DNA from 3 places in the Methylobacter sp. S3L5C genome. Region 3 is predicted to be linked to each of the others. Evidence: riboswitches for the same ligand, from Rfam matches in the RefSeq annotation. Region 3 holds a riboswitch; each other region holds the start of a gene.
The links. Region 3 has a riboswitch for cyclic di-GMP ahead of KKZ03_RS06105 (DUF1566 domain-containing protein). Riboswitches for the same ligand answer to the same signal wherever they lie in the genome.
Positions count from the first base shown of each region.

Region 1 (4,271 bases), 1.9 Mb from region 3:
TTTGTGGTTTCAAGCGCGGTTAGCTGAGTGTTACTATTGGTGGTAATTTCTGCCTGGGCTGCGGTATTGCCATCAGAAAATGACTGAAAACCGTTAAGACCCCCAAGTATGGTTAATCCTGCTGCCGTGACACCACCTGATGCGGCTGATATGACATCAACATAACTAAGTTCATTTGAGACTGTGCCATCCGCTTTTTGTTTGTATTTGGCCACATTGGTCATGCTTGCCGGCATGCTAAACGATGGCGTGGCACCACTGTAAGTATCGCGATCAAGACTAAAAGCCAATTCAAGCCGGTCGGTCAACGGAATAATCGCATCGGCATGGTAAATATCAACCTGCATACGGTTATCACTTTCCTGGTAATGGCCGTAACTGACATTGGATAGTATTTGTGCCGAAGGGATGGCGGCCGAGACAGTCAATCCGGGCAGACTGAGTGCCGCTGTCGTGAATGCCGCCAGTGCAGTTTTTTTGTCTGATTTAATTGCAGCCACAACCGCCTCCTGCACCGCTATGTCCACCTTGTGAGGCTTCTTTGCTGGTAAAAATATGATCACGAAAGCTGTTTAAATTGGGGTGGGGATTGATACCCATTTCCGGTTTGGCCAGATTACCCCGTTGCCAGGGCGCAACCGTGCTACAACCTTGGCAAACAAGCACGCTGCTACAGAGTAGGGCGATGACCAGTCGGTGAGTCCATTGATTTCTCGTGTAGTTCGATAAGTTACCGAATGTAACGAACACATTGAGTGTCGGTCGCATAGTCTTATCCAAGGTAAGACGTTGCTCACCAAGCCATTGTGTTAAAGCGTGCATGATGTAAATCCTTAAAGTTATTCAGCCAGTAGCGCCGAAACTTGTGCACTAATCATGTCTTTGTCCTCATCCCGAAAGCCGAGATGTATTTTTCTGATTTTGCCGGTTTTATCGACCAGATAAGTCGACGGCATGGCTTGAACATCAAACTTGGCAGGGCAGTCGCCTTTTGGATCAAAAGCCGTGACGTAATCAACGGCATTGCTAACAAGAAACTGTTTGGCTTCTTCGCTATTTTCATCGACATTGATGGCAATAATCTCAAAGCCGTTTTTGACGTGTTCGTTACGCAAACTGTTAAAAAACGGCATTGATTTTTTACAGGGTGGACACCAGGTCGCCCAAAAATCAATCAAAATCACTTTGCCTTTATAGGCATTAAGGTCAAGTTTTTCAGCATTGCCAGTAAGTGCGGCGGGACATTGAGGGGTAGGTTGACCTTCTTGTGCTGCGTTTGCCAGAGGGGCAGTAGCCAAAAATATCAGGGTTGATAAAAGCAATTTTTTCATGACGGTGGACGTTATTAGTTTTAAAAGACAAGCGCTTACATCACCTGTTTCTGTCGGTAAATAGCGGTATGTCGAAACGACAGAAAGGGTTGTACTAGGCGGCCGGGAAGGCATCATCTACAAACACAAAAACCCGATACATCAATTTGATGTGCCGGGTTTTTGTTTATATCAGCAGTTTTAAGATTTTATACCGCTAATTTGCGTCGACGCAGACCGACAAACCCGGCCAACGCGCTGCCAAATAACCAAACGGCACCCGGCAAAGGAACGGGCGAGGTGGTTTTAATATTTAACGCATAACCATCAACGCCGGTATTCCATTTTGAGAAATCAACGCCGCCCAAGTAAATGGAATAAATATGACCGGCTTCAGCGGCAAAGGTAAAGCCGTTAACCCCATCAACATTATCGCTATAGCCGATATTAGTCAGCCCTGTGGTTGCAAATGGATTATTGGCTGTATAAGGTTTTGCAATAACAGGATTATTCCAAGATCCGTGATGGCTATAGTTAGCAGTGCTAGTGTCCATGCCATCAAAAACGGTGACACCAAATTTGCTGAATGTACTGGGGAGTAAGTTACCCAGTGTTGTTAAATTTAAGGTAATGTTTTGAGCCACATTAGATGTTACTAAACCAATATCAGTTTGATGCTTCCAGCCTGTTGTTGGTGCTGAGTTATCGCGCCACGCACCGCCACCGGTGTCGATTTCCGCTGCTGTGCCATATTTTGCCAAGGAATCAGCCGCAGAAATGGTTGCAGCATCTCCAGAACCCGTTAATTGAACGGCCCAGTTTAAATGAGAAGAACCGGTGTAGCCAAGAGGCAAAGCACCAGCAGACGTTCCCAACCAAGGTACGATAGTCCCTTTGTTGCCCTGACTTTCAGGGCCGGTTGCAGTGCCGGGTGAGGTGGTACCGTTGTCAAATGTGCGTGTCCAGCCATCAGTAGCTGTAGAAACTGTTGTTGTAAAGGTGTTGTACATTGTGGTTGACGCGAATGTGGTAGACGCGCTCATGGAAAGTGCTGTGCCGGCAATGGCCACTGTGATGGCTTTAGCTAATTTGGTTTTTATCATGGTGATCGTTGTCGCTTATTTTAAAAGTTAACCTGTCCAGCATCTTGCCAAGGATTTATTGTCATTAACAAAATACTGGGGCCCTCTTTCGCTAATTGACGAAAGAGGCAGCCCGGCTATCTTAAGTAAAACCCAAGATCCGTGGCTTTCCGAGCCCGCTTCACAACGGGGGTGGCAAAGTAATAAAGCTTTGCATAATATTTATGCAGCACTTTCTTTTTGAGAACAAAACCGCTGCGATAGTGTTGCCGGTTTATTCTATTATTTTTAGTTAGCATATTTTATGCCATTTCTTAAAAAAATAAAAAAATCATTTACTTACAACAGGTTACTTGATAGCGTTATTGCGGTTGTAGTAAAAGCCGGTGCGAAGCAGGAGGCACAATTAATTAAACTATGTTATTTGACATAAAAAAAATGAAAAGTAGGTGATATCCCGCTTTTTAATAAAACGAGTTATTTTTAGTGGCGGGTAAAAGTCAGGGTAACAGGGAAGGGCGGCAAATAGCTTCGATGGAGTAAAGCCGAATCGAGGCATCAAGTTTGAATTAGCCTCGATTTTACTAAGTTATATCGAGTCTATTTAACGGGTATTATATTAACGATTGTATTAGGTAATTTTTATGCGACTACAAACCGATGGTGCAGGTAGCTTTTCTCTTTGACAAGTAGCCTTTTATCTTCCGCTGAAGTTTACTTTGGCGGTTTTTTATGTCTGGTAGTTCATTGTTTTAGAGTCAAACGTGACGCGGTTTGTTGCCCCGTCACTCAGGTTTTAAAAGTTATTGAAATTTTGAAACGGTTTAGCTTTAGATTGTAAGCACGGGTCGGTATCTTGCTTTTTTACAAGCAGTAGCAAGTGAACATTAATCGTCGTAGCCATAAAAGCTGATAATCGGTTGTAACCAAGCCGAGATTTTTGCATATTCGGTTTCATAATGCCGCCAACGACCAACCGACGACGAATAAAGCGGTTGTGCAACCTGATTAAAGCTGGGGCTGGAAATGTATTTACCGGCTGCTTGTTTATGAAAATCTACAACGGCTGGGTCCCAATTTACATCCAAAAAGTCAAAAACCTTACGAAACGCCGGTTCAAATTGGAATACGGCATCTTCATAACGAAATTCGATAAAATCCATCGTCAATTGCGGTTTTATAGTCATCCACCAATCCATAACCTGCGCATAAAACTGTGCAGTATCTTGCCAGCTTAGTAAATGTACGGTTGACGGTGTGGGTATCATGGTCTGCATAAAGCAACTCAGGCAGACATCACGAGGATCACGCAGCAGAAAAACCAGTTTGGCATCAGGAAAAAGACAGTTAATCAATCCTAAATCAATAGTGTTCATGGTAGTTTTATCAAGTAACAAGCGGCTACCAATCTTGTCGCCGTATAAGGCATGCGCCCTGTTCCAGTAAAATTTCCGCAAGTGCAACACGCCTGCCAAATCAAGTTTCCTCAGTTGATCTGGTACGTTGCCCTGATTATGGGAAAGCCGGTTTAATTCTTGAACCACAGTAACTATTAAATCAGTTTCGTCCGCGACAAAAATATCAGGGTTAGCGCCCAATACTTCCTGGGTTAACGTGGTGCCGGTACGCATAAAACCCAGCAAGAAAACTGGCGCAGGTTGATCGGCTGGAAACAGGGTGTTTGACCAGCGCCCCAGTAATTCACGGTTAAATTCGGCTTTATTGGTTTTCAGCATTTGTGGTACCAACTTCGCATCCTGGCGTAATACTTCAGGCAGGCGTTTGGAAACGTTAGCTGATAGATGCAAATGAGCAAAAACCTGGTCATACTCGCCCAGTTTATCGAGGAAGCGAGCCAGTTCTTTATGTGCCCTGAATT
Region 1 is NZ_CP076024.1:3,216,892-3,221,162, forward strand. Features, by position in the region: gene KKZ03_RS14400 (DUF3570 domain-containing protein) at 1-500, opposite strand, end outside; gene KKZ03_RS14405 (DUF4266 domain-containing protein) at 487-822, opposite strand; gene KKZ03_RS14410 (TlpA disulfide reductase family protein) at 840-1,331, opposite strand; gene KKZ03_RS14415 (VPLPA-CTERM sorting domain-containing protein) at 1,520-2,413, opposite strand; cyclic di-GMP riboswitch class I at 2,517-2,599, opposite strand; gene KKZ03_RS14420 (sulfotransferase) at 3,280-4,271, opposite strand, start outside.
Region 1: another riboswitch for cyclic di-GMP. It lies ahead of KKZ03_RS14415 (VPLPA-CTERM sorting domain-containing protein); the one in region 3 lies ahead of KKZ03_RS06105 (DUF1566 domain-containing protein).

Region 2 (4,271 bases), 1.5 Mb from region 3:
CCGTGTAATTTTTAGGCGATTTAAACTGCCAGGCTTTTTCGTACCAAGAACAAAGAGTTTGTATTTAATATAGGCGGACGTAGAGCTTCATTGGGTAACGCTATCTCAGGACATAGGGCATTATTTTCGAATGGATTACACATTTAATACCTGAAATCTTTGGCTACTGACGGAGGAATGCACGTTTATTCATGATTGATCAAGCTGACACCTTCTTGGAGTTAATGGGGGGTCTTCTACAATACAGCTTTTATCAAAGTTGTCCCAAGTAATGATGGACAATTTGTCTATTAATCAATTTAAGATACAGATTTAACATTTATTTTTGGTTACATCAGGCCTTAGCGTACGTTTCTATCCTATTAGACTTCAGACTTCATAAGTTATTCATGAACCAATTAGTCATGAATAAGGTGCGAAAACCTATTTCCGGCTACTGGTTGGCGATTCTACACACAAGACCGAACTTGTTCGGTGCGGTAACGAACCGATTGGAAATTAGTTCACGATGCACATTGCGACAGTTGCTTTCAATCACAGAAAATCTGTCCGAAGTATTGTAATGAGCATTAAGAAAAAAGCTTTTAAAGTCGCTTTGAAAAATTAATTTAGGGAGGATATCTTTTTTCGATATGAAATTTATATGTAGTTGCCTTGTTTAGGGCATAGGTATCTTTCCATTGTCGTAATATCAGTTGACTCACTAAAATTGACTGACAGCTTTACGTGTGTATGCTGTCATTAGGAAATCTGGCGTCAATGTCGCCGGTGGGTAGGTAGTGATCCTTCATTTTGACAGAGCAAGTTCGGCCAACAGCGGCCAGACGGTTACTCCCAACCAACGTCTACAATATGTTCAATTGCTGTCGTCCGGCTATAACATTGATCAGAAGCCAACAACAATCTCTTAGCACTTAGGTGTAATGCTTCTTCAAAATTGACTATTGAAATAGAGACTCTCATGAGAGTCTCTATATTTGTAAACAATTTATTTCATTATTCGGTATTAAGCCGCTTTATCTTTCCGAGCAAAACCAGTCAGGCCTAGCAGGCCAGTACCAAACAACCAAACAGCTGCAGGCACGGGGACTGCCGCAACCTGTTGAGTCACATTAACGTATGATAAATGATTAGCTTTGGGGTTGTTCCAACCAGAGAAACTTAACACTGTAGAATTGGACGTGGCGAGTAAATTGGCAAATGTATATGTTGTGGCATCTGGCGAGTTTGTAGAGGTCTCTGTATTTATCGTAGCGCCACCCCAATTAGTCACGAAACTAAAATTTTGTGTTACTTCTGTTCGTAATATATATGACAACGTATAAGTATTGCCTGCTATTGTGCTTAGGGTTTGGGAAAGTGTGTCGATGCCGTCAGAAATACCTGCCCCGTTATACCATTCGCCATTTTGAATGCCTTGATATCTGCCTGTTGCTGTCCACCCTGCGCCTCCTGCAATACTAAAATCCCCGTTTTGCACCAGATTACTTGTAGTACTAGCATTGGCTTCCGCGAAACCGCTTAAAATAATTAAAGTTATCATTATTGTGTTCATTTTGGATTTAGAAAAAGTATTCATTTTGTATATTTCCTTAAAATTATTTCATTAGGATTATTTACAACCCGGCAGGCCTTTTAGGCTCCGTGGCTTTCCGTCCTTATCTTGCAATAAGTTTGGCTTGTTCATCCATGAATCATGCACACCTGGATAAGTGAGACACGAGCGTGCAATTTTATTAAGCAGATAACTTTGCTTGACCATGAATACCCATAGTATTTATGTAATCTTTAAACTACGATTCGAATATAACAGCTAAAAATAGCGAGTCAAGCTTCGAATTGTAACAAAATGTAACAAGAAATCTAAATACACTAAATCTATGAACCATGCTGAGCAGAGTGAAAAGCATCATTCGTGACACCGGCATAGTATTTTGGTGGCGTTATTGAGTGGAACTAGATTGGATAAGCGGAGCATTAACGATGGATTGTATACAATATTAATCCAATAGTTTACAAGTAGAATAATAGCGTTCTCGCTGTGCTTTTGTGTATAGCACTACTAAGAAGTAGTTGCTGTAGTACTTCACAGCAATCAGTTTTGTTCGGTAGTGTCATTTAAATTACTAAAATCGACAGTCCGCATTCTGTGAGTATCCTGTCATTTGAAAATATGGCGTCAATGTCGCTTATGGATCGCTATGCATAGAATCTAACTAGTACTTGAACGGTAATAAATTATTTAATACAAAACAATAAGTTGCGATAAAATAGGCCATTGAAAATTAAATAACAGCCTATTGGCGTATAAAATGCTTAATTCAAGTAACTTACTGATAATTATGAATAATATTTTCATCGAAAAGGGCTTGGCGAAAGCGACCTCCCGGATAAGCGCCTCAGCTTTCAAATTCTCGTTGGAAAACTCCCGATGAGAAAGGTATTTCCTCCACAAATGAGCATCGGTCAACGCGATATTGCTGATATCAAAATAGATGTTTCCTCCCGTGATGACATTCCGATCATCTTACTGGGCGTGCAACACATTTATACCACTCAGCCATTAAGGGATGCTGTTTTTAAAATACTGGAGGAAGTGGTGCCTACTAAAATTGACGCCGAAGTGACAAAAATCGTTGCCATCGACAAAGGCCGCCCCGGTATGAATCAATGGTCGATTTTGGTGTTAGGATCGCTACGCGTAGGACTGAATACAGACTATGATCGCATTCTGGAGTTGGCCAATCAGCATAACACCCTACGTGAAATGCTCGGTCTTGGTTGCTTTGATGCCGACAAACGCTATCGCCTGCAAACCTTGAAAGACAATCTCAAGCTGTTTACGCCAGCGATCATGGCGCGTATTAGTACTGAAGTTATTCGAGCCGGCTATCAATTACCTGATCTGGATATTCATGCGCTGATCAGAGGCCGTTGCGATTCTTTTGTGTTAAAAACCAACGTGCATTTTCCAACCGATATCAGTTTACTACATGACGCGATCCGGATTCTGATTCGGACGTGCGTCAAATGGAGCTTGCAACATGCCTTGCCTGAATGGCGATTGCATAAGCACAACCTGTCTAAATTTAAAAGGCGCTATCGCACGCTGCAAAAACTCAACCATTCCACGTCAAAAAATGACGCTATCAAGGCCGCCAAAGCACTTGAGATCAAACAGTCCTACCAGGACTATATTGATTTGGCAGGGTTCTATCTTGAGCGTACTAAAGCCAGTCTGTTGACGTTAAAAAATGACTTTCACATACCAGAAGTGTTGCTTACCGACCTGAGCACTTTTAGCCTGCATGCCGAACGTCAAATCGAGCAAATTAGACGCCGCGCTATTCAAGGTAAAACCATTCCCCATGATGAAAAAGTCTTTTCCCTGTTCCAGACCCACACCGAATGGATCAGCAAAGGCAAAGCCGGAGTCCCGGTTGAACTGGGCTTGCGGGTCTGTATCATGGAAGATCATCAGGGCTTTATCTTGCACAGTCAAGTCATGCAAAAAACTACCGACGACAAAGTCGCCGTACCGATGGTTAAAGCGACTCAAGCAAAATTCCTACGCTTTAACGCCTGTAGCTTTGACAAAGGCTTCCACAGTCCCGCCAATCAAACCGACCTGAAAGCCCTCCTTGAGCAAGTCGTTTTACCCAAAAAAGGCAAGCTATCCAAAGCCGACCAGAATCGTGAATACGCAGCGGAATTTAAACAGGCAAAAAAGCAACATTCCGCCGTAGAATCGGCTATTAATGCGCTAGAAGTACATGGACTGGATAAGTGCCTTGATCATGGCATTGAGGCTTTCGAGCGTTATGTTGGCTTAGCCGTGTTATCGCGTAACATTCAAAAGCTCGGCACAATTAAACGCGACATGGACCGGCTAAGGCTTTTTAACGGGCAACAAAAACTAGTTGCCTGACACTTTTTTGAGAACAGCCAACAGGTTCCACAGGAAAGGTGCGCTTATAATTTATGATTGTTAGGAATAATTCTGAAAAACTGATGGTAAAGCAGAAATTGAGTCGTTTGTTCCACCCCGGAAATATTTTTCCAAAAAATATTTCCGGATGTTGAGCTGGTTTTTTTGAAAAGTGGCTTTTTCGTTCAGGCACTAACTATGAATAGAGATAATTTACAAACCACGCATTATCAACGACTACCAGTAGAGTAGCTATGCATAGTTTTAATACCGAAAGGAAATGCAAAAATTATTACCAACTGGATGATAACTATAAACGGGATATGCATGGCGACATTCAAGC
Region 2 is NZ_CP076024.1:4,681,440-4,685,710, forward strand. Features, by position in the region: gene KKZ03_RS21215 (VPLPA-CTERM sorting domain-containing protein) at 1,007-1,579, opposite strand; cyclic di-GMP riboswitch class I at 1,615-1,689, opposite strand; gene KKZ03_RS21220 (ISNCY family transposase) at 2,432-3,928, shown strand.
Region 2: another riboswitch for cyclic di-GMP. It lies ahead of KKZ03_RS21215 (VPLPA-CTERM sorting domain-containing protein); the one in region 3 lies ahead of KKZ03_RS06105 (DUF1566 domain-containing protein).

Region 3 (4,271 bases):
GCATTAAAGTCATTGTTGGTGAGGGTATGGGTGCCGATACTCATGATATTATGTATTATTTGACTAACCAGATTGGTATTACCTGCCGCCTGGGTTTTAAACAAATTGGCATCAGCTGCCCAGGTGATTTTGTTGACATCGTCATAGACCATACCGCCGGTACGTGCCACTAACGCTGCTTGGGCAGTCCCGGTTGCTGCTGTACTGACCAGCAAAGCCAATACCAAGCCGTTTTTTTTATGTTGCATATTACTACCTACGAAAAATTATCATTACATTTAACGTAACCCGGCTGACCTGTAACGGCTCCGTGGCTTTCCGTCCTTATCTTGCAATAAGTTTGGCTTGTTCATCCATAAATCATGCACACCTAAATAAGTGAGACACGAGCATACAATTTTATTAAGCAGGTAACTTTGCTTGACCATAAATACCTATAGTATTTATGTAATTTTTAAACTACAGGCTGAAGATAACAGATAAAAATAGCGAGTCAAGCTTTGAATTGTAACAAAATGTAACAAGCAATCTAAATATACTAAAGCAATGAACCATGCTAAAGCGTGATTCGTGACCTGCAGTGTGTTTTGATAGTACTATTGGCTGGAATTAAGCTGGATAAACTGAACAACGTGGGAAGGTGTAATTTGTAGGGCGTTGTAAATCGGGTTAGGCGCTAGCCGTAACCCGACAAAGATACATCGAATTAAACGATGTTTTTACGACGCTTTAAACCGATTAAGCCTACCAAAGCACTACCGAATAACCAGACTGCGCCGGGTAATGGCACAGCGGCAACATCGCCAGATCGAACAGCCCATGCGAAGTTCTGGTTTAGCTTACCGATGTAGGACATAGTGCCATTTGTGGTAAGGAAGAGCCACGCTTCGCCTGGACTGCTCGCATATTCACTACCCAACCAGTACTCAGAGCTTTGGACGTTAGTGAATATATTATAACTGCCATTATTGGTCATACCTGTACCAGCACCTGCGCCATTACCGGCACCTGCTCCACCACTCGGTCCATTGGCAAACAAAGCTACCATTTCGCTGACGGGCGGGTTTCCACCAGAAGCTCCCTCGGTAATGATGGGTAGTCTCCAGTCAGTAAAGCCACCCAGTGTTAAATTGTTAACCCAGGCTTGTGCGCCAAACCAGGTCATTTTACCGGTGGAGGTATTAAAGTCAGCGGCGGTCAGTGTGTGACTGCCGTTAACTGCCGACGCATCATTAATAACCCCATTGTTATTTACGATAATCTCATTAACCAGATTCGAATCAGCTGCCGCTTGGGTTTTAAACAGATTGGCATCCGCAGCCCAAGTGATTTTATTGATTTTGTCATACACCATACCGCCGGTACGTGCCTCTAAGGAGGCTTGGGCTGTACTTGTTACTATGCTACTGGCCAGTAAAACCAATGCCAGCCTTATTTTTTTATGTCGCATGTTGTTACCTAAAAAAAACAACTATTTAATTTAACGCAACCCGGCTGGCCTCTAAAGGCTTCGTGGCTTTCCGTCCTTATCTTGCAATAAGTTTGGCTTTTTTATCCATAAATCATGCGCACTTGGATAAGTGAGACACGAGCGTGCAATTTCATTAAGCAAGCATTGGCATGTTTACAAATCACAAACAAATAATAATCGATAAAAATATAATGTCCAGTGCTAAATTGTGACAAAATTATGAAAGAATTAAATAATTATTTTAAATACACTAAAGCCATAAACTATACTGAGATATGAAATGCATCGCTCATGACTGGCAGGGTATTTTGGTGACGCTATTGAGTGGGGTTAATCAGGCAGGATGCGGGATAAAAAAATTGCGCCCATTACCTCTTACATCAGCGGTAATGCGGTTTGTCAACACGGTTGGAGTAATATGTAGGGCGTTAATAGCAAAGCGTCTTGCGCGAATGTTGGGCTTTGATCTTTTAGCGCATCAGGCTATCGCTAAGACCCACTACTTTTAATCTATCTTCGGCTCTGGCTCCCAAGCTGGAGCTTGGGAGCCAGAGCACTTGGGAGCCAAGGAGCCAGTCAGTCAAGCACCGAATTAAGCAGTGTTTTTACGACGATTTAAGCCCATTACACCAATCATGCCAGTCAAGAATAGCCAGACCGCACCGGGTAATGGCACAGTGGCAACATCGCCCGAGCGAACAGCCCATGCGTAGAGATCCTTATTATACTTTTCGTCGCTCTGCTTGCCACCCTTGATATCGAAGGCCCTCGTTTTATCTTTACCGGCATCCTCGCTCGACCAGTACTTGTCGTTCTTGACGTTAGTGAATAAATCATACTTGCTATCATCCTTATCGCCGCTATGATCCTTATCACCATTACCCCTTCCTATCTTACTCAAAACAGGGCCTAGCTGATTGGTAAATTGGTTAATGGTAGGCAGTACCCAATCCGTGTAACCGGCATAATCCAGACCGTTGGCCCAGGCTACAGCTGTTGACCACTCCATTTTACCATTGCGATCGTAGCCACTGGTTTTTGCCAGATTGGCATCGGCTACCCAAGTTATATTGTTGACATCGTCATAAACCAAATCCGTACCACGAGCAAAAAGCGATGCATGGGCAGTACCCGTTGTTGCTACGACGCCAATAATCAAGGCCAGTGCCAAACGTGTTTTTTTATGTTGCATATTATTACCTATAGAAAATCATCATTAAATGTAATGCAGCCTGACTGGCCATTAAGGCTCCGTGGCTTTCCGTCTTTATCTTGCAATAAGTTTTGCTTTTTTATCCGTAAATCATGCGCACTTAACTAAGTGGGACACGAGCATACAATTTTTTTAAGCAGGGAAGCTGACCTGATTATAAGTACTTAAATTTTTTGCTGTTTCAAAACCGTAAATATAGAATAACAGATAAAAATAGTGCGTCCAGCTTTGAATTGTAACCAAATGTAACAAACATTTTTACATATACTTAAAGTGGTGGGCATGCTGTAAAGAATGAAGCGCGTCGTTGGTGACTGGCGGGTATTTTGGTGACGCTATTAAGCGGGGTTAGTAAGGCAGAATGCGGGGTAACGGGATTACGCCTGTTACCTCTTGTGTATCAGCGGTAATGCGGTTTTTCGGTTACTGTATCTTATGCAGAAACAGTGTATTACTGTTGCTGCGAACTTTGTAATTGCATTTTTACCAATTGCGCTCTTTTTTGCTTCGCACGTTCCAGTTTTTCCGCCTGTTCTTTTTCTTTACGCAGACAGTGCGCATCATAACGGCGCTTTGCCAATTGAGTACGTGCGTATTTCTGCTCGTGACTTAGGGATTGTTCTTTATCGACAGGCAGTGGCACCATAATAATACAATCTACCGGACAAGGCGCTACACACAGCTCACAACCGGTGCATTCTGAAGCGATAACGGTATGCATAAATTTTGCCGCGCCTAAAATAGCGTCAACAGGGCAAGCAGCAATACATTTAACGCAACCGATACAGTCTTTCTCAATAATAAATGCCACACTTTTAGGTTTATGTTGGCCAAATTGCGGATTAAGCGGCTTGGGACTAACGCCTAACAAAAGCGCTAATTCGATAACACCCTCGTTACCACCCGGCGGACATTGATTAATGTCTGCAACCCCCGATGCAATGGCTTCAGCATAAGGACGACAGCCTTGAAAACCGCATTGTCTGCATTGGGTCTGCGGCAGAATGGCATTTATTTGATCAATCACAGTATGGACTTTACCCTTGAATATTGCTGGTATAAATAACCGGATATTGTTGCATTTATTTGCAATGAAGTTTTAAATAAATTCATTGTTGTTCAAAAGACGGCTATCCACTTTAAACGAGACAAGCAAAAAGGCTTAATCGTCCTTAATGATAAATCATCAAAAGGATCGTTCGCTGAGCAGAGTCGAAGCGGACAACTCGCTTCGACTCCGCTCAGCGAACGATTTAACCTTAAATTGTCCCGTTTTAAATGGGTAGCCAAAAATACCCAGCCGTTACCCTGTCAATAAAATAAAATCGGTGGCGCTTTCGGCAGGTTTTTTAATCATTGGATAATTGTTCCTTAAAGAGCGTAATGAAACCGGGAAAAAACCGACACTTATCTGTGGCTATGTTGAGTTTAATAAGATGATGCCTGCAATGCTGATCGGTGCTATTGTTAAGCCGTTAGAGTTAGTGGACTTTCTTTTTTTAAAATTAACAGGGAAAACTATTATGACTAAAATAAATCAACAACAGGTTAAAGATGCCGTCCGGACAGCCGTTAATTCGGGGACCA
Region 3 is NZ_CP076024.1:1,323,895-1,328,165, forward strand. Features, by position in the region: gene KKZ03_RS06095 (DUF1566 domain-containing protein) at 1-248, opposite strand, end outside; cyclic di-GMP riboswitch class I at 280-355, opposite strand; gene KKZ03_RS06100 (DUF1566 domain-containing protein) at 707-1,450, opposite strand; cyclic di-GMP riboswitch class I at 1,482-1,557, opposite strand; gene KKZ03_RS06105 (DUF1566 domain-containing protein) at 2,064-2,663, opposite strand; cyclic di-GMP riboswitch class I at 2,695-2,769, opposite strand; gene rsxB (electron transport complex subunit RsxB) at 3,136-3,777, opposite strand; gene KKZ03_RS06115 (DUF6781 family protein) at 4,208-4,271, shown strand, end outside.